4 regions of the Peribacillus sp. YIM B13477 genome follow, and region 1 is predicted to be linked to each of the others. Evidence: riboswitches for the same ligand, from Rfam matches in the RefSeq annotation. Region 1 holds a riboswitch; each other region holds the start of a gene.
The links. Region 1 has a riboswitch for S-adenosylmethionine ahead of ACFX4H_RS08470 (Fur-regulated basic protein FbpA). Riboswitches for the same ligand answer to the same signal wherever they lie in the genome.
Positions count from the first base shown of each region.

Region 2: another riboswitch for S-adenosylmethionine. It lies ahead of ACFX4H_RS16955 (Na+/H+ antiporter NhaC family protein); the one in region 1 lies ahead of ACFX4H_RS08470 (Fur-regulated basic protein FbpA).
Region 3: another riboswitch for S-adenosylmethionine. It lies ahead of ACFX4H_RS18325 (O-acetylhomoserine aminocarboxypropyltransferase/cysteine synthase family protein); the one in region 1 lies ahead of ACFX4H_RS08470 (Fur-regulated basic protein FbpA).
Region 4: another riboswitch for S-adenosylmethionine. It lies ahead of ACFX4H_RS09815 (methionine ABC transporter ATP-binding protein); the one in region 1 lies ahead of ACFX4H_RS08470 (Fur-regulated basic protein FbpA).

Region 1 covers NZ_JBHZPD010000002.1:360,335-365,166, reverse strand. Annotated here, with positions in the region: gene thiD (bifunctional hydroxymethylpyrimidine kinase/phosphomethylpyrimidine kinase) at 1-191, opposite strand, end outside; gene thiW (energy coupling factor transporter S component ThiW) at 160-681, opposite strand; gene tenA (thiaminase II) at 697-1,386, opposite strand; TPP riboswitch at 1,478-1,582, opposite strand; SAM riboswitch class I at 1,740-1,844, shown strand; gene ACFX4H_RS08470 (Fur-regulated basic protein FbpA) at 2,015-2,203, shown strand; gene ACFX4H_RS08465 (aspartyl-phosphate phosphatase Spo0E family protein) at 2,453-2,650, shown strand; gene ACFX4H_RS08460 (GNAT family N-acetyltransferase) at 2,720-3,226, opposite strand; gene ACFX4H_RS08455 (DUF459 domain-containing protein) at 3,444-4,145, shown strand; gene ACFX4H_RS08450 (ABC transporter ATP-binding protein) at 4,188-4,832, opposite strand, start outside.
Region 2 covers NZ_JBHZPD010000005.1:220,094-224,925, forward strand. Annotated here, with positions in the region: gene ACFX4H_RS16950 (chromate transporter) at 1-262, shown strand, start outside; gene ACFX4H_RS16955 (Na+/H+ antiporter NhaC family protein) at 598-1,905, opposite strand; SAM riboswitch class I at 2,095-2,202, opposite strand; gene ACFX4H_RS16960 (SOS response-associated peptidase) at 2,534-3,205, opposite strand; gene ACFX4H_RS16965 (hypothetical protein) at 3,265-3,420, opposite strand; gene hutG (formimidoylglutamase) at 3,744-4,700, opposite strand.
Region 3 covers NZ_JBHZPD010000006.1:133,592-138,423, reverse strand. Annotated here, with positions in the region: SAM riboswitch class I at 124-236, opposite strand; gene ACFX4H_RS18325 (O-acetylhomoserine aminocarboxypropyltransferase/cysteine synthase family protein) at 354-1,664, opposite strand; SAM riboswitch class I at 1,765-1,872, opposite strand; gene ACFX4H_RS18320 (thioredoxin family protein) at 2,018-2,326, opposite strand; gene ACFX4H_RS18315 (toprim domain-containing protein) at 2,330-2,695, opposite strand; gene gcvH (glycine cleavage system protein GcvH) at 2,790-3,173, opposite strand; gene ACFX4H_RS18305 (arsenate reductase family protein) at 3,269-3,625, opposite strand; gene ACFX4H_RS18300 (acyl-CoA dehydrogenase family protein) at 3,767-4,832, opposite strand, start outside.
Region 4 covers NZ_JBHZPD010000002.1:630,896-635,727, reverse strand. Annotated here, with positions in the region: gene ACFX4H_RS09830 (iron-containing alcohol dehydrogenase family protein) at 1-321, opposite strand, end outside; gene ACFX4H_RS09825 (MetQ/NlpA family ABC transporter substrate-binding protein) at 384-1,205, opposite strand; gene ACFX4H_RS09820 (methionine ABC transporter permease) at 1,262-1,930, opposite strand; gene ACFX4H_RS09815 (methionine ABC transporter ATP-binding protein) at 1,917-2,933, opposite strand; SAM riboswitch class I at 3,003-3,107, opposite strand; gene ACFX4H_RS09810 (MBL fold metallo-hydrolase) at 3,391-4,215, shown strand; gene ACFX4H_RS09805 (hypothetical protein) at 4,280-4,468, opposite strand; gene ACFX4H_RS09800 (YheE family protein) at 4,554-4,757, opposite strand; gene ACFX4H_RS09795 (YheC/YheD family endospore coat-associated protein) at 4,821-4,832, opposite strand, start outside.

The DNA.
Region 1 (4,832 bases):
GCTGCAATTTGATCCGATATGATAGCTGTTTCAATGGGCTGTACAGAACGGACTTCCATTGTGTTTTGGGCAGTTACGGCTGTGATGGCAGACATTCCAAACACACCATGTGCAGAAAATGTTTTTAAATCCGCTTGTATTCCAGCACCGCCCCCTGAATCAGAGCCTGCGATCGTTAATGCTGTTTTCATAAAAAAACCCCTTCATATAATTATTTTTTAGCAGTATTTTAAGTAATATGAAAGCTAAAATCGCCCCTGCGAATGAACTGAACATAAAAGCCGGTAAAAAACCAAAAAGAGCAGCTTTTTCTCCCAATAGGAGGGTGGCAAGCGGATAACAGGCCAGGGAACCGAGAAATCCGGTCCCGATCACTTCCCCTAAACAGGCGAATTTTAAGCTTTGTGTTTTTCGGTAAAGGATGGCGGCCAAAAGTGCACCAATCATGCTGCCGGGAAAGGCGAAAATTGAACCGGTACCAGTCATGTTTCTAATGATGGAAACTAAAAAAGCTTGTGTCACCGCATATGCAGGCCCCAATAAAACCGCCGTCAGGACATTTGCCAGATGTTGAATAGGAAAGATTTTTGCAAATCCTGCAGGGATGAAAATAAATGAACTGGTCAGCGTCGTTAAAGCCGTGATCATGGCAGTCAATGTCAGTTTCTTGATAGGGTTCATCCTCATGTCAACCACCTACAGAGGCCAATCCTGCTCATTTTGAACCATGTCCCAGAATAAATATTCATATCGGGAAGTAACCAAAAAGTGCTTTTCTAATCTAAGAAGTTCCTTTTCAGGCATGTCTTCGGTCAATTCTTCCAATAAAGCGATCAGCCACTTGTGTGCTTCCCCGAATTCAGGAGATGAATAGGACCTTATCCAATCTGCGTAGCGATTGTTTTCCAGTGCTGCTCCATTTTGTTCTTTTAATAGCAAACCGATTTCATAATAATCCCAAGCGCAGGGCAGGAGACAGGCGATCAAGTCTGCCAAAGTCCCATGCTGAGCTGCATTTAGCATGTAACCTGTATAGGCTAGAGTGGTTGGAGTAGGTTCTGTATTTTCCAATTCCTTGGAGCTGATCCCGAATTCGGAAGCATAATGCCGATGAATATCCATTTCCACTTGAAGGGTTTCATTTAAAATGCTCGCAAATTTTGCCATGGTTTCGATGTTATGGGCTTTGATGACACCTAAAGCAAAGAGCTTGGAATAATCCATGAGATAGACATAGTCCTGCTTCAGGTAATAGGCAAATTTCTTTTCAGGAAGTGTGCCGTTTCCAATTGCCTGGACAAAGGGATGTGAATGGTTCCTTTTCCAAATCTCTTTTGCCCGTGCATGCAGTCTATCACTGAATGTTTCTAATTTTGTATTCTCCATTGTTCATCCTCCTATAGAATGGCTCCCTTTGTTAAATAAAAAACCCCGTTCCTGAATACGGAACGGGGTAGATGGATATAGTCTGTAAAATGGACGATATCATCCACTTCCCTCCGCCGGTATGAGCCGGTTCAGGTTCAAAGGGTCCGGAACTAATTCCATCTCAGTCTTAAAAAAGACTCCCCTAGTGGTGTGAATTGTATGTAATTACTGACATCATATCAGAAAGACAAGAAAATGCAACCCGTATTTGAAAGAGGGATCACTTTATGTCCAGGAAAAAAGGGAGAACCAGGTAATTGACTTTTGAAGATTATTAGGATAGAATCATTTCTACATCATTATATATTGAATTCTTATCCAGAGAGGTGGAGGGACTTGGCCCTATGAAACCTCGGCAGCGGACCCGTTTAGGGAACTGTGCTAAATCCAACAAGCATATGCTTGGAAGATAAGAAGAGCCGTACGGACACTGTCAGCCTCTTCTTAAATTAGAAGGGGCTTTTATTTTTGGGAAATAACGTTTAGTGACATACTAGAAAAGGTATATATAATTTGGTGAAATCAAACAAGTTGATAAAGTTTAGCTAACTAGAAGCAGGCACTAGGACGGAAAGGAGCCATTTACATGGCAGAATTATTTAAGAGGATTGAACAGAGGAAGGCAAAACTCATTGAAGAGCTATTGGCCAATGGAGTATACAAAACCTCTGATGAAAGGCACCTTTATGATGCCCCATTAAAAGTACTTGAAGATGAATATAAGATTGTTATAAATAGACCTAATAACGAGTCACCTTCTGAATGGATGACATAGTAATCGGAATACAATATTTGGATTTTTGGATAAGGGATATGATGTAAGCATTCGCAGTCTACACTAGTGGATGCTTTTTTTGCGTTTATTAGAAAACGACACACATTATACATAATTAAATAACAAAATAGGTGTTTTGTCACATTTGACCTATAAAATAACACATTTAATTTCTGAAAAATAGTTGATTTTAACTAGTGGTTTCATTATGATGAAAGTGTAAAAATATTGAATAAATGGGAGGTGGCTATGATGACTTGCTATAAGGTAACTATAGAAAAAGTAGAAGAGAAGAGACAGGAAATGATAAGGTTGGGAGCGATTTACGGCTTAACAAGTCTGCTGACTGTACAAGCCAGCCAAGAATTGGATACGCTATTGAATGCGTTAGCAAGTAAAAGAGATTCTGAATATTTTTCCCTTCAAGAAGCATATAGGTATTTTTAAATTAGCAATCCGACCTGTATTAATCTAAAAAAGCTACTGCTCAAGGCAATAGCTCTAAAGAATTATATATTAAATATCGACACGTTTACCTAGAATGATCAAATCCCGCTCAATGCCATCCATCTCGGCAACTTGAGGTAAATGTGCCCATTCTTCAAATCCGAATTTGGAAAAAAGCTTAAGGCTTGGTGTATTATGGGCGAAAATGAAACCCAATAAAGTCTTAACACCTAATTTTGGACTCAATTCAATTGCCTTTCGAATCGAAATTTGTCCAATTCCTTTTCCCCGGAAATAATCATCAATGTAAATGCTGATTTCGGCAGTGGAATTATATGCCGGTCGGCCATAAAAGGATTGAAAGCTCATCCATCCAGCGGTTTTCCCTTCTATAGTAATGATATATAGCGGTCTACTTTCTGAATGATGTTCCTCAAACCATTTAACCCTCGATTGGACGGATACAGGTTCCGTATCTGCCGTTACCATCCTTGAAGCAATTGTCGAATTATATATTTCAACAATTCTGGGTAGATCAGATAGTTCTGCCTCTCTAAACTCTATGTGTTCTTCCATGATATAAACTCCTAACTATCATTTATTCAATCTCCAGAATGAAGGGTGATCCCGTTTTTGGTTTTAGGGACGTTGAATGAAACCCAATCCATTGAAAGTTTTATATTATCATACACTCTTTATTCTTTATCTGACAATTCTTTTTTATGTTAGTACTGCAGATTTTTTGGGTATGAAAAAGATTAAATACTTCTAGTAAAGACAAGAGGAGAACTAAATGAAAAAATTGGCAGGTATATTAATTATCGTACTGGTTATATGTTTTGCTGCATATGAATTTCAGGCCTCGGAGTCGGAAGATGTGCAAAGGGTCATGGCTTTTGGAGATTCATTAACCTATGGAAAAGGGGATAAGGACGGGGAAGGATATATAGAAGGCCTTGAAGATGAATTGAATAATCCGCAATCGGAGCAAAAAGTGAGTTTTTGGAATTACGGTATTAAAGGCCAGGAAACGGATGGGGTGATGAAACAGCTAGATGATTACCGCATTAAAACGAAACTTGATGAAGCCGATACTTTCATTGTTTTTATTGGAACGAATGACTTGATCAATAGTAATGGCGGGAACTTGGAGAAAATAAGTGACCGAAAAATCAATGAGGGTAAACGGGAATATATCAACCATCTGAAAAAGATTACATCAACACTGATAGAGGCAAACGATAAAGCGGATATTCTGGTAGTAGGACTATATAACCCAAATAAAGACAATCAAAAACTTGAAAAGCACATTCGCGATTATAACGAGTCAATAAAGGGATTAGCCGATAAAGGTGAAAGGATGTTATTCATTCCTACAAATGATCTTTTTGAAGATGAAAAGAAAACAAAGTATTTCAGTGATAAATTACATCCGAATGAAAAAGGGTATCAGCTCATTGCGAATCGGGTTTTGGAAAGTTATGATTTCAAATGAAACCAAACATGCACAGAAAGGCCTTCTGTGCATATTTGCCTGCTAAGTTGCTAGGTATTTGATATCGCTTAGCTGAGGGAACTGTAAGTCATGGAGCTGCTTGTATCGGCCGTTGTTTTGCATTAACTGGTCATGTGTTCCTTTTTCAAGAACCTGCCCTTTTTCCAGAACGATGATTTGATCGGCGTCATGAATGGTCGATAAACGATGTGCAATGACTATTGAAGTCCGTTTTTTCATTAAACGTGACAAGGCTTGCTGGATCAAATGTTCAGATTCTGTATCCAAGGCCGCCGTTGCTTCATCGAGAATGATGATTTGCGGATTTTTCAAAAGTGCCCTGGCAATGGCAAGGCGCTGTTTTTGTCCGCCTGAAAGCTTGACTCCGCGCTCTCCGATCTGAGAATCATAACCATCAGGAAAGGCACTGATAAAGTCATGCGCATTTGCCGCTTTGGCGGATTCGATGATTTCATCATCGGTAGCATTAAGTTTGCCATACACGATGTTATCACGGATGGAACCATTGAATAGAATGATATCCTGAGAAACAATTCCCATTTGTCCCCGTAATGATTTCAGTGACACAACTTTGATATTATGTCCATCCATTTTAATCGTTCCATTTTGCGGATCATAAAATCGGATCAGTAGGCTCGTGATGGTCGATTTTCCTGCGCCGGAGGA
Region 2 (4,832 bases), on a different contig from region 1:
CACATTTTTCAGCAAATTGAATCATTATCCAGTTGTTCAATCCATGTTTTATGGATTAAGACCGATTGTCACTAGTTTGATCATCTTTGCAGCGATCAGTTTAGCACTTTCCAATCATATGATAGCCGTGAACTTTTCATGGCATACGATAAGCTTACTACTCGTTTTTGGTTTATCGTTATTTGCCTTAATGAAATTACGCTGGCATCCAGCCTATGTAATTATTCTTTCTGGTTTAGTTGGTGTTGTCCTCTATTCATGACAGGTGTCGCACACAAAACCATCATTAATTTGGACAGGAATTAAGCAGAAAAATTGAAGAATGATTGATACTGTATAAGTGCGAGAAAGCTATATTAAGTTTATGTATTTACCAACAAAAAACACCCTGAATCCAATGATTCAGGGTGTTCAGACTGTAGACAAACTCAATGAAATTTAAGGGGTTTGTACAATTTGAACATTGATTTCCCCTCCAGGCACTCGCTTTCCGCGGGCGGTCCGCCCTCGGCGCGTTTACGCCTGCGGGGTCTCCCCTGGACTCGCTTTTCCCGCAGGAGTCTCGTACACCCGCTCCAATCAACTTTGTTTTAACTTTTAGTTCTTCGATCCATCATTTCCCGGCTGAAACCGTGGAAAACCAATCAGGATGGCAATGACGCCACAAAGTCCAATCAGGATTGGGTAATATGAATACGGCAAGATGCTTAACGGAGAAATCTTTGCTACCCCTGCTGCAACAAGCAGTTGTGCTCCATATGGGATCAACCCTTGGATACAACATGCAAAAATGTCAAGGACGCTCGCCGATTTCCGCGGATCAATCCCATACTTTTCAGCAATATTTTTGGCAAGTGGCCCGGCAATGATAATCGAAATCGTGTTATTTGCCGTTGAAAGGTTCGTTAAACCAACAAGCCCCGCAATGCTGAATTCCGCCCCTTTTTTCGATTTGCTATTTCGTGTCACTAGGTGGAGTAGATAATCGATGCCACCATTATGTTTGATTACGGCTACCATACCTGCAATTAAAATGGCAAGGAAGGAGATTTCATACATTCCTGCCATTCCTTCTCCGACTTTTTGAATGACACCCAACGGTTGATAACTACCATCAGTCAAGCCGATGATTCCGGCAAATACGATTCCGATGGAAAGGACCAAGAACACATTGACTCCTGCCAATGCAGTGACCAATACGCAAAGATACGGAAGAATCTTCACCCAATCATAAGACTGTTGGGAAATGTCAGCTTGTTCACCCATCGTTAAAATTCCTAGGATGGCACAAGTGATGATGGCTGCAGGTAAAACGATGAAAAAATTCACTTTAAACTTATCCTTCATTTTCGTTCCCTGAGTTCGGACTGCAGCAATTGTCGTATCTGAAATGAATGAAAGGTTATCCCCAAACATCGCACCACCAATAACGGCCGCCATTGAAAGGGCAAGCGAAATATCTGTTTGCTCACTAATCCCTACCCCGATAGGTGCCAGGGCAACAATCGTTCCCATGCTTGTCCCCATGGATAGTGAAATGAAACAAGCGATGATGAAAATTCCTATCATTAATAGATTTTGCGGGAAAAGCGCCAAGGCAAGATTCACAGTTGATTCAACCGCCCCCATGCCATTCGCAACTTTCGAAAAAGCGCCGGCCAAAAGGAAGATGATAACCATTAACATGATATTAGCGTCACCGGCACCTTTACAGAAGATATCAACTTTTTGATTGAATGTCTCTTTCCGATTCATCGCCAATGCAGCTGCCGATGCAATTGAAATCGCTACAATCACCGGAAATGAATAAAAATCTTTAGTGATGATTCCGGACCCAATAAATAAAATTAAAAATACGACAAATGGGATCAATGCCCATGGATTCCCTTTATTGTTTGCACTCATGATGTACACCTCTTTTTATTTTTCCCGCGACATGTGTCACAGCTCTTATTCTATTAACAGTTTTCGCAAATAACCCCAATTTGAACCTACCTGATTTTCCAGTCATGGAGCTGTAGCAAAAAACTGGCATAAAAAAGACCCCTTCTTTTTAACAACAAGAAGAGGTCTTTTAATTTATAAAAAACACCCTCCTTATCTTTCAGGCGAAAATCAGCCTGCTGGATTTGGCACAGCACTCCATTTAAGTCCGCTGCCGAGACATCTTCGGGCCAGTCCCTCCGTCTCTCTTGATAAGAAGATTACATTATATAATTATTTTAAAATTACGATGCCTTCCAGAAAAGTGCCACGCTGAAAACTTGCCTGAGTTCGTGACATCAAAAGTCGTTTTGAAAAGCAAATATAACAGTACAGCATTTTGTCTATTTTCGCAAGGGTTAATTTTAAAGTGTTTCACATGCACTCCTTACTGTTTATAAAGAGAACTAAGTTGATTGGAGCGGGTGTGCGAGACTTCTGCGGGAAAAGCGAGTTCCTGGAGACAACGTTCAAATTGTACAAACCAAAAAAAAATGCAGACAAACTCGATTTTCATCGAGTTGTCTACATTCTGAGAGGTCTAATTACCTCAGCAAATTTGTTGGATTAGGTTAGGTGAATTATTTTTAGTCGAGTTCACATCTGTCGATACTTCAAATGCTTCCATCTGTTCCGAATCGAATGACTTTAAATACTGTTGCAAATATGCAGTATCATTAATGGAAGGATTTAACCAATCTTTTTCATCTTCTGATTTTAGGATGACAGGCATGCGATCATGAATGCTGGTCATTAGCTCATTAGGCACAGTTGTTATAACGGAGCACGAATAGATGCTGATGCCTTCAGGAGATTTCCAGGATTCCCAGAGACCGGCCATTCCAAATGGAGCATGATTCTTCAGTTTTATACGCATCGGTATTTTTCTTTCTGGTGTCTTCTTCCATTCATAAAAAGAGTCAGCGATTATCAAGCATCTCTTCTTCTTATACGCATTCCTGAAGCTTGCTTTCTCAGCAATGGTTTCCGCTCTGGCATTGATCATTTTGTAGCCCGCTTTTTCGTCTTTTGCCCAGAAAGGAATGAGTCCCCACCGAAGATATCCAAGCCGATTCCTTACCCCGTCATTAATGACGGCGAGCACGGATTGGGAGGGAGCAATATTGTAGCTGAATTGGTATTCCTCATCAAATGACCCTTGAATATTAAACCGTTCTTTTATTTCTTCTATGTCAGTGAAAAGAGTGAAACGTCCACACATAATATCGCCACCGTATTAAGATTTATTACAGTGTATCAAATGGAATGGGCAGGCACAAATCAGCGTTCTAAAATCCTGATATCAGTAAATGGTTGATTAAATAATTCGCTGGAAATCAAAAGAGTGCCAAGGACTTCTCTTTCATCTTCAGCTTTAATGATTTCCGACAAAATTAAGGTACTGCCATTCCTGACCGTTACTTTATATTCATTCATGGAATCCCTCCTCAAAAGGCTAGATGGTTGTTATTATAAACCAAAAACCCACAAGTATCAGTATTGAACTTAGCAGAGGCATGGAAAATCCACATGCCTTTATACTTTAAATGGTTAGTTGAACGAAGCAATGCCAAGGACCATGAATCCTTGTGAAGGAGGCGCAAAAAACTGTCCATGAATGATTCATGGACAGTCTGGGCGCTTTAAAGGTTTTTCGCTTCAATACTCAAGATAACATTAAGGAAAGCCCCAACAGTCGATACGAAAAGAAACGCTCTTTCTGAAAAGATCGAATTGGAGTTGCCGCCATCCCATGTCCATTATTTAAAATGAAGCAAAACCTCATTTATTAAATGCCCCGCCAATGTAACGGTCTTATTATTTTCGTCCAATGAAGGGTTCACTTCGGAGATATCAAATGAGAGGATCTTTTCATTCGATACGATATGCCTAATAATGGCACGGACCAATTTTGGATCCAGTCCAAACGGCGATGGTGCACTTACCCCAGGTGCGTAGGCTGAATCAATAACATCCGTACATAATGTAAGCATGATATAGTCATTTTCCTTAGCGAATTCATTTATCCTCCGCTTCGTTTCATCCATTTCGTATAATGACAAATCTTCTTCCAATATGTAGTCGACCTTACTCCTCTCTGCAGTTTCAAAAAGTGCCTTCGTATTCCCCTGCTTCTGAATTCCGACACATAAATAGCCACAACTTTGATCTTCGTCCAAAATCTGCTTAAACATCGTGCCAGATGAAGTTTCTTTTTCATAAGGTCTCATATCAAAGTGAGCGTCAATATTAATAATCCCTAGTCTAGCTTTTGGTCCAATGGATTTCCTAATCCCAAGATAATGGCCATACAGGGTTTCGTGACCTCCCCCAAGTATGATAGGAATCGCTTTACTCTCCAAAATCCGGGCAACAGCTGATCCCAGTTGAGATTGGGCGGCTTCCATCTCTGTACTTTCACATATTACATCGCCAGCATCCACCAGCTCGGTTTGGGAAGGTAAATGACAAGGTAATTTTGCCAACGATTGCCTAATATGATCAGGACCCTCGGCAGCACCAACCCTGCCTTTATTCCTTCTGACGCCTTCATCACATTTAAAGCCAATCAGTCCAAAAGTTCGTGATGCATTGGAAGAGGTGGCTAATTCCGAAATGGGTGCCAAGCGCACTCTTTGGTGGTATCTGAAGCTGTCCAGGTCAGTTTGGGAATCAATTCTTCCATTCCAATATTTTAAAGTCGGGTGAGTATACATAATTTCTCCTTTATTTTAAAAATTCCGAAATATCTTTCTTAAAAATTATAAAGGAGATAATGTATAATTACCAATACAAAAATTTAATATTTCTATAGAAGCTATAGCCGCTTTCAGCGTACATTTATGATA
Region 3 (4,832 bases), on a different contig from region 1:
ATAAAACCTATGAACTTAGTTGATTTCTCTACATTATTAGTCTGTTTCTCCTATCATGTTCCCAATTAAAATAGAAAAAACCTTTCTGCATGAGCAGAAAGGCAGGTGAAGAATCAGGCCTTCCTCTCATCTTCCAAAGTGATTAAACTTTGTGTGAATTGGCACCTTTCCAAGGAAATCACCTTGTCGGTTGCCGGGTTTCATCGGGCACATCCCTCCACCTCTCTTGATAAGAGCTAATATATAGAATATTTGTACATCATTAAGTTCTTTAGTATGGAGAAATTTTATCATAGATAAAAAAGGAGCGCAATGTATATTATTTCTAGTACAAGAATGAACAGGAACTTTGCTTAAAGCGTTTTGGAAGTCAAGGAGACGATGTTCGTCGCCTTTTCAATTGCCTGCTCCAAATCTTCTATTAAGTCGTCTACATTTTCAATCCCAATCGATAAACGGACTTGATCGGCACTTACACCCGCTTTCGCAAGACCTGCCTCATTCAATTGTTGATGGGTGGTACTTGCTGGGTGGATGATCAAGCTCTTCGCATCCCCTACATTCGCCACATGGGACCATAATTCCACCGAATTGATAAGTTTTGCCCCAGCTTCGCGATTACCTTGAATCCCAAATGTGACGACAGATCCAGCTCCCTTTGGCAAATATTTATCCGCAAGGGCTTTATCGGGATGATCCTCATCACCAGGATGTGAAACCCAGGTCACGGCAGGATGGTTTTTTAAATATTGAATGACAGACTTGGTGTTTGATAGATGCTCTTTCATCCTTACATGCAGCGTTTCAAGTCCAAGCGTAAACTGGAATGCACTTTGGGCACTTAGCGTAGGGCCCAAATCACGGAGTAACTGGACTCGGGCTTTCGTTATGAATGCGGCAGGGCCAACTGCCTCGGCGTATACCAGACCGTCGTAACTAGGGTCAGGCTCCGTGAAGCCAGGATAGTTTGGCGAGTTCCAATCGAATTTTCCTCCATCCACGATGACACCGCCTAGCGTCGTTCCATTTCCAAGAAGCCATTTTGTAGCGGAATGGATGACAATATCCGCTCCAAAATCAATTGGTCTGCAAAGATACGGTGTTGCGAAGGTATTATCAATGATTAAAGGTATGCCGGCTTCGTGGGCGATTTCCGCTACCGCTTCAATATCGAGCACCCTCAAACTTGGATTTCCGATCGTTTCAGCAAAAATGGCTTTAGTTCTTGGTGTAATCGCCCTTTTAAAATTCTCAGGGTCATCGGGAGAAACGAACTTCACTTTGATCCCATATTTAGGAAGAGTGTTTTCGAAAAGGTTATACGTACCGCCATATAATGTAGAGGCTGAAACAATCTCATCCCCTGCGGCAGCAATATTCAGGATCGAAAGTGAGATGGCGGCCATTCCGCTTGCCGTTGCCAATCCGCCGATACCGCCTTCCAATAAGGCCATTCTTTCCTCAAAAACGCTGACCGTGGGATTATGAAGCCGTGAATATATATAGCCATTCTCCTTTAGGCCAAATAAATTCGCTGCATGGTCGGTATCCTTGAACAAGTATGCATTGCTTTGGTAGATAGGAACGGCACGGACACCTGTTTCATCAGCTTGCAGACCGCCATGAACACTCAATGTTTCGAAACGCAACTTTTTCTCTGACATATAATTTCACCTTTTTTCTATGGATTTAGTTGGATTTATATGAAATCTGGCTTTTTATAAACAAAAAAACCACTTCTATAAGAAGAGGTTTCAAGAACACACCTCATCTACCAGAGCCAACACTCTGCAGGAATTAGCACCGTATATAAAAATTTATACCGGTTGCCGGGCTTCGTCGGGCCAGTCCCTCCGCCACTCTTGATAAGAACTATTAAATTCTGCCATTACTTAATTCAAAATATAGCATTTTAGATTAAATCAGTCAATGAATTGTTAGAATATTCTTTGTTTATTTCCTACTCTCATTCTAATGTCAGTAACAAAGAAAACCAACCGCGGTTCTGGTTGGTTTCCTAACTGATTTCCTTAAGCAATCCGTACAAATAAGGAACGGATTGAAAGGCATATATTTTCTTGTGCAGCTGCCCTTCTTTGAAAAGCAATAAGCAAGGAACACTTTCGATTTCATATGATTCGGCAATTGCTTGGATATAGTTCATATTCATTTTGCCTGCCTTCAATTCGGGGAAAAGCTCCAAGGATATCGTCAGCATCTTGGAGGCCACCTGACAGGTTCCGCATAAAGGTGTATATAAATATAAGCAAAAGGTTTCCCCATTTTCAACAGCAAGCTTACACTCTTCTTCTTTCCATTCCTGCATCAATTAGTCGTTCACCCTTTGACTTAAAAATTTCATTTTCACATTCATATTGGCAGATAGGAGCACAGTTGCGATATGATGTTCGGGTGAGCTCTCCACTTCTTTGTACATTTTATTAATATACAGGTGGTTCGCTTCCGGCATTTCCCTTCGGAACTGCTTCCGCAGCTTTTCTCCTGATTCATCTGCGTCAAAAAGGAGATAAACATCACGGTCGATCAATTCATCCACTAATTCATCCAGCTTAGTTAATGATATGGTCCCATTCGTACATCTTATTTCCACATCTTCATTTAAAACGGAGGCAACTTTTCTTCTATCGGAACTGCCTTCTACAATGATCACTTTATCGAATTCGCCCCACTCCATGTCATCACTCCATCTCACGAATTATGTGCGCAACTCACCCACTGTACAAATGAAAAAGAGAGCAGGCCTTTTCAGTCCCCCCTCTCCTTTCTTTTTAACCGTTGATTAAACTCTCATACTCTTCAGCGCTCATCAAGTTTTCAATATCACTGCTATTAGATGGTTCAAGCACGACCATCCATGCCTTTTCATAAGGAGACTCATTTACATATTCAGGGTTGTCACTTAAATCTTCGTTCACTTCAACAACCTTGCCACTGATAGGTGCATAAAGTTCAGAAACGGTCTTAACGGATTCAACGCTTCCAAATGGTTCGTTCGCTTTCAATTCATCGCCGATTTCCGGAAGCTCAACGAATACGATGTCCCCTAGCTCGGACTGTGCGAATGCCGTAATTCCAATGCGCACTGTTCCATCTTCCGTTTTGACCCATTCATGTTCTTTAGTGTAACGAAGTTCTTTTGGTGTTGTTGTCATAATTAACCCTCCATATGTACATCTTATTTTATCTATTCCATTATAAGGTAGATTGTTTGTTTAAGTAAGGAATTAACCAAATATTTTGTGAAATTTCAGTTCCAAACCTGTTCGAATTGCTCTTCTTTGAATCCTACCGTCACTTTGGTGCCATCCGTAACAATCGGCCTTTTCAGAAGCATTCCATCTGTGGACAATATATCAAGCATCTCTGCTTCAGAAGCTTCTTTCAGCTTATCCTTTAAGCCCAGCTCCCGATATTTTTGACCGCTAGTATTGAAAAACTTCTTCAACTCCAAATTGCTGTTTTTATATAGTTGTTCTATTTCAGTTCGCGAAGGGGGATTATCCGCTATATGGATCGCTTCATATTGCAGTTCATGATTATCCAGCCACTTCTTCGCATTACGGCATGTACCGCATTTTGGGTACCAATATAATGTTAAGCCCATCATTTCACCACCTATCAATAGAATACCCGTTTTTACCACGCAATACAACGAAATGTCTTTTGAATTTCCAATGCGATTTCATCAAAGGAAATAAAGGGAATGCCTATACGGGCATTCCCTTTTCGGATTCTGACTCATTGCTTAAAGAGCATATTTTTCCGTTTCGATTACTTTGACGGATGCTTCGCGTTTTTTCGCAATGACATTGATCGGAGTGTGTCTTGTCAGCTTACGGAGCGACGAAAGCATGATGCGGAGAGTATCGCCTGTTTCCACCGCAATTAACGTTTCCTTTGCATGCTGTTCTATTTCATTGAAAGCTTCCTGAACGAAGATTTCAGTGTAAAGCACTTTTTGTTTATTCTTCTCCAGACCTGTAGCTGCAATTGCCTTTTCCGTACGCAATACCACGGATTCAGCTGCATAGGCAAGGGATGCGATATCTGCAATGTTGGAGAGGATTTCTTGTTCTTGATCAAGATTTTTGCCGTATTTCTGTGCCGCAAGCCCAGCTGCCAGAATACCGATTTTCTTAGCGTTCCTAACAAGCATTTTTTCTTGTGCCAGTGGCTCTTCGCCAGGTTCTTCCGGCATCATCATCATTAATTCCTCTTGCAGGCCTTGAGCTTTTTGAAGTAGCGGCAATTCCCCTTTAAGTGCTTTCTTCAGGAAAGTTCCCGGGACAAGCAATCTATTGATTTCATTTGTACCTTCAAAGATCCGGTTAATACGGGAATCGCGATATGCTTTTTCAATTTCATACTCCTGCATGAAACCATAACCGCCATGAAGCTGTACGCCTTCGTCCGTAACGTAATCCAATACTTCGGAAGCAAAGAATTTATTCAATGAACATTCAATGGCATATTCAGCGATTGCAGCCGCCATTGATTTCCCATCTTTCACTTGCTCATCCGTCAATTTGCTTTGTCTTTGATCATAAAGGCCAACCGTACGATATACAGAGCTTTCTGCTGCATAAATTTTCGCTGCCATTGTTGCAAGTTTTTCTTTCGTCAAGTTAAAATCGGAAATTTTCGTTTTGAACTGTTGACGTTGATTCGTATAAGCAGCTGTAATCTCAAGGGCACGTTTAGATCCGCCGACAGCACCGACGCCTAATTTATAGCGGCCGATATTCAGGATATTGAAAGCGATGACATGCCCTTTTCCGGCTACACCCAAAAGGTTTTCGACTGGTACATGA
Region 4 (4,832 bases), 270 kb from region 1:
TGAGTTTCCGGCCGATTTGGCGAGGTCGAGCAACTTACCGCCGCCAATGCCAATTAAGGCATCAGCACCATGTTCAAGAGCTGCCTTCATGACGCGGTCAATTTCCGGGTCACTGCATTCCCCGCCGTATGTGAAAAAGATCGTCTCAATATTTTCTAAGGAAGGAAAGAAGGGTTCAGTAACTTCCCAGGATTTTTGTCCATGAATAACGAGCACTTTACGAATGTTCCCTCTACACAGTTTCACTTCCAGGTTTTCAAGGACATTTGCTTTACAGGCGTAATAAGCGGGGCCGCTGCGGACCTCCAGTAAGGTATTCATATTTGCTCTCCTTAATGAAAGGCCTGTTCCCGGTAAAGGGGAAGCAGGCCTTGATTATTTGATCAATTCATCCAGTCTGGTTTTCCGAATCCGGCAAATTTGTCATCGATCACTTTTTCAAACTGGTCGGATTCCACTACAGATTTAATATCCTTGGCAAATTGAGCGTCTACATCTTTTGTATTCACTGCAACAACGTTTCGATACATATCCGGCATGCTTTCTAAAACTAGGGCATCCTTGAGGTCCATTTTCGCTGCAAGAGCAAAGTTGCCAGGGACCGCCGATAGGTCAACGCTGTCTGTTGCGCGGGGCAGCTGAGCGGATTCCAATGGTTTTAGCTGGATGTTTTTTGGATTTTTCGTTACATCCTTTTCAGATACTTTTAAAGGGTCGACATTTGGATCGACTTCAATCAACCCTTCATCCACCAGCACTTTTAGTGCACGTGCCAGGTTAACCGGATCATTGGGCACTGCAAGCGATGTACCGTCTTTCACTTCTTTCAATGAATTATACTTATTAGAATATATGCCCATTGGCGCTGTTGGAACTATGATAAGGTCGGAAAGCTTTAAATCATTTTCTTTAGCGAAGTTATCCATGTATACTTTATGCTGGAAAAGGTTGGCGTCGATCGAGTTGTTGCCAAGCGACTTATTCGGCTGGATATAGTCGGTGAATTCGACGATCTCTATTTTGTATCCGAGATCTTCCAGACCTGGTTTGATGGCCTCCTTAACCATATCGGCGTACGGCCCGGTAGTCGCCCCGATCTTCAATTCTTTTTTGTCTTCTGTATTTGGGGATGCATTATCGCTCCCGCAAGCTGCCAAGCCGAGTGCAAGTGCACAGACTGATAATAACGAAGCTATTTTCTTCATTTGATATTCCTCCTGAGTAATGAAATGTATTGAGTCATTTAAAAAAATGATTGAACCTATCGCTTGTTAACTATGTATGAAACTTTGTCACCAACCATTTGAATGAGTTGCACAAGGCAGATCAGCACGACGATCGTCGTGATCATGACTGTGTTGTCATATCGGTAATATCCGTACCGGATGGCCAGGTCGCCAATTCCGCCACCGCCGATTGTCCCAGCCATTGCTGAATAACCGATTAGCGAAATGGTCGTTAATGTCAGTCCTTGAATGATTCCCGGTTTTGCCTCTGGAAGAAGTACATCCTTAATGATCATCCATGGAGTGGCACCTACGGCAATTGCAGCTTCAATCACTCCTCTGTCTATTTCACGTAATGCCGTTTCAACAATCCTTGCAAAAAAAGGGATTGCGGAAACGGACAGGGAAACAGAAGCTGCTCTTGGCCCTATCGTCGATCCCGTAAGTAGGTCCGTTAAAGGAAGGAGGGCGACCAAGAGAATGATGAACGGGATTGAACGGACAATATTGACTGCGAAACCGAGAGATCGATTCACGATGCCATTTTCAAAAAATAAATTCCTGGTTGTTGTAAATAGCAATACTCCAAGCGGTAAACCGATCAGCAGGGCTACTGCAAGAGAAACGCCGACCATATAAATCGTTTCAAGAAAGGCTTTATTAAGATCAGGTAAAATATTGACGATGGGATTAAGCAGTGACATGTTTTAACACCTCCACAGAACTGGAACGATTTTTTATATACTCCAATGCCGAATGGATTTGTACGGCATCGCCAATTAACTCGATGATTAAAATGCCTAAAGGAACATCCTGGATATACTCAATTTTACCGTGTAAAATATTCCCCTTTACTGCATGGGATTGGAGAGTATCCGAAAGAATCGACTCACCGGCGGTTTGCCCTTCGAATTGGATCTTAATAATCGTCCCTTCACTTTCATCAATCAAGTGCGAAGGGAGTTCGAAATCCAGTACACTGCTAATGAATTGCTTCGTTAATTCCTGTTTGGGCTGTGAAAATATTTCATAAACGGGTCCTTCTTCAATTACCCGGCCATCCTGCATCACGGCGACTCGGTGGCATAGTTCTTTGACCACTTCCATTTCATGTGTAATCAACACGATGGTGATACCAAGCTCACTGCTTATCTTTTTCAATAACTGTAAAATCGCTTTTGTAGTTGTCGGATCAAGGGCTGAAGTCGCTTCATCACATAATAGTACAGTGGGTTCATTTGCTAACGCTCGAGCTATGCCGACCCGTTGCTTCTGTCCACCGCTAAGCTGTGCAGGATAGACATCTTTCTTATCGCTGAGCCCTACGATTTCCAACAATTCCAATACACGTAACTTAGTCGCGTCCTTCGATCGATGCGCGGCTCTTAAGGCGAAAGCGACATTTTCATAAACGGTTTTTGAACTGACCAGGGAAAAGTGCTGGAATATCATTCCGATTTTTTGGCGTTGTTTACGAAGCTCTTTGCTAGATAAAGAGGTTAAATCAATGCCGTCGATAATGATATTTCCACCTGTCGGACGTTCAAGCAAATTCAAGCAGCGGAGTAATGAGCTTTTTCCAGCTCCGCTGTAGCCGACAATGCCATATATTTCACCAGTTTGAATGGTCAAAGATACGTTATCCACTCCGATAACTCGGTTTTTCTTCGAGACGTATTCCTTTCGGATTGAACGGATTTCAATCATGAGCTTTCCCCCTTAAACATTAAAAAAGCTGCCTCTATCATTCAGAAAGAGGCAGCGAAATCATATCTCGGCTTATCTTTCAGAATGCAATCATTCTGCAGGAATTGGCACCGTTCCCTAAGGGCGGTTGCCGGACATCACAGGGCCTGATCCCTCCGTCACTCTCGATAAGTAAATTATTATTTTAGAATATTTCAAGTTTTATAATATAATCTATATTATTTGTAAAATCCGGCAATGTCAATCGTTTCTTTTATTTTTTTGTCATTAAAACTGGTAAGGTCCGTTAAAACGATTCATGGAAAATGGGCTATTATGCAATAATCCAGCATTTTCATCGAGGCTATTTATTCCAATATTTCCTTGTCAAAAAGGTAAAGTGGTACTACATTTATTATAGTAAAGTTAAAAAAAGGAAGGTAAAACTATTTTTGTACAATGATGGGGAGGAAACCGAATGATAGAGATCAAGACGATAAATGATGTGGTTTGCGTGCATGGGACTCCTGGCGGGAACAAGGGGGGGATGAGTGTGTATGTCTTTTTAACGGATGGCCTATTGATAGATACTGGCGCACAGATTTTATTGGAAGAGCTTATTCCATTCTATGAATCCGCAGACTTCGACTCAGTGGCCCTGACTCACTATCATGAAGACCATACGGGGGGCGCTGCCTGGATAAAGGAACATAAAAAGGTCCCTCTTTTCATTCACCCGATGTCGGTTGAGGTTTGTGCAAAGGATGCTGAATATCCTGAATATCGCAAAATTTTCTGGGGAAAGAGAGACGCCTTTAAAGCTGAGCCGCTAGGGAAGGCCATTCATTCCCGTACCCAAACGTGGGAGCCGATTTTTACCCCAGGTCATGCAAAGGACCATATGGTGTATTTGAATCACAATAATGGCGTGCTTTTTTCAGGAGACCTTTTCGTAACCCCAAAAACAAAGCTTGTCTTACGGGAAGAGTCCGTCCCGGTGATCATCGGTTCCATAAAAAGATTGCTTCAATATGACTTCGGGGAAGTGTTTTGCTGTCATGCTGGGCATGTTCCTGATGGGAAGGAGATGTTTCGAAAAAAACTGGATTATCTGGAAAACCTCCAAGGGGAAATTTTACGCTTGCATTCTCAAGGGCTGACCGTTCATGAAATCCAGCAGGTCGTTTTACCGAATCGCTATCCCCTTATCGAGATATCTGGGCATGAATGGGATTCAGAGCATATCATTACATCGATATTAAACGAAAATATTTTAAGTGCGAGGGAGAATGGGACTATTTGAATGCTATCCGTTTAACGGTCTGACTGATATGAAAGAGAGCTCTCCATAAGAGAGCCCACATTATTCATTTATTGACATTGGGATCTGTTTCATCATAAAAATCATGTGCTTCTTCGATGTTCTGAAGGTTAGCGACTTCATACACATTTCCGCCCGCCATTCCTTCATTGATGATACGGTCGATATCCAGGTAAACGGAGTCCTTGCCATCATATTCGGTATCCTTCAAAAATGTCATTTTTTCTTTATCCAAAAGAAATCCCTCCTAGCCTTTTCTTTAGTTTAGGCAAAGGAGTTTTTTTTATTCTGTTAAGCGATTTCATGAATGTAAAGGGGTTTCATTCATATACATGGAAGATCATTAGATCATGTATCATGCTTTTGAGTTTAGTTTCATCTGTTTCGGAAGGCGGATTGGCTGTCCACTCGATGGATCCATCTTTATGATACAAGGCTTTGACTGCCTGCTTGTTGAAATAAAAGGAAATTTTCCATCCTGGCAGATTCTTATGCAATGGTTCCCATTGAAAATGAGTGATCATATGTATTACCTCCATATATACTGTTTCTCATTCGATTATAATGGAAAACGGCAGCTGGAGGTGTTATTTTCTTTT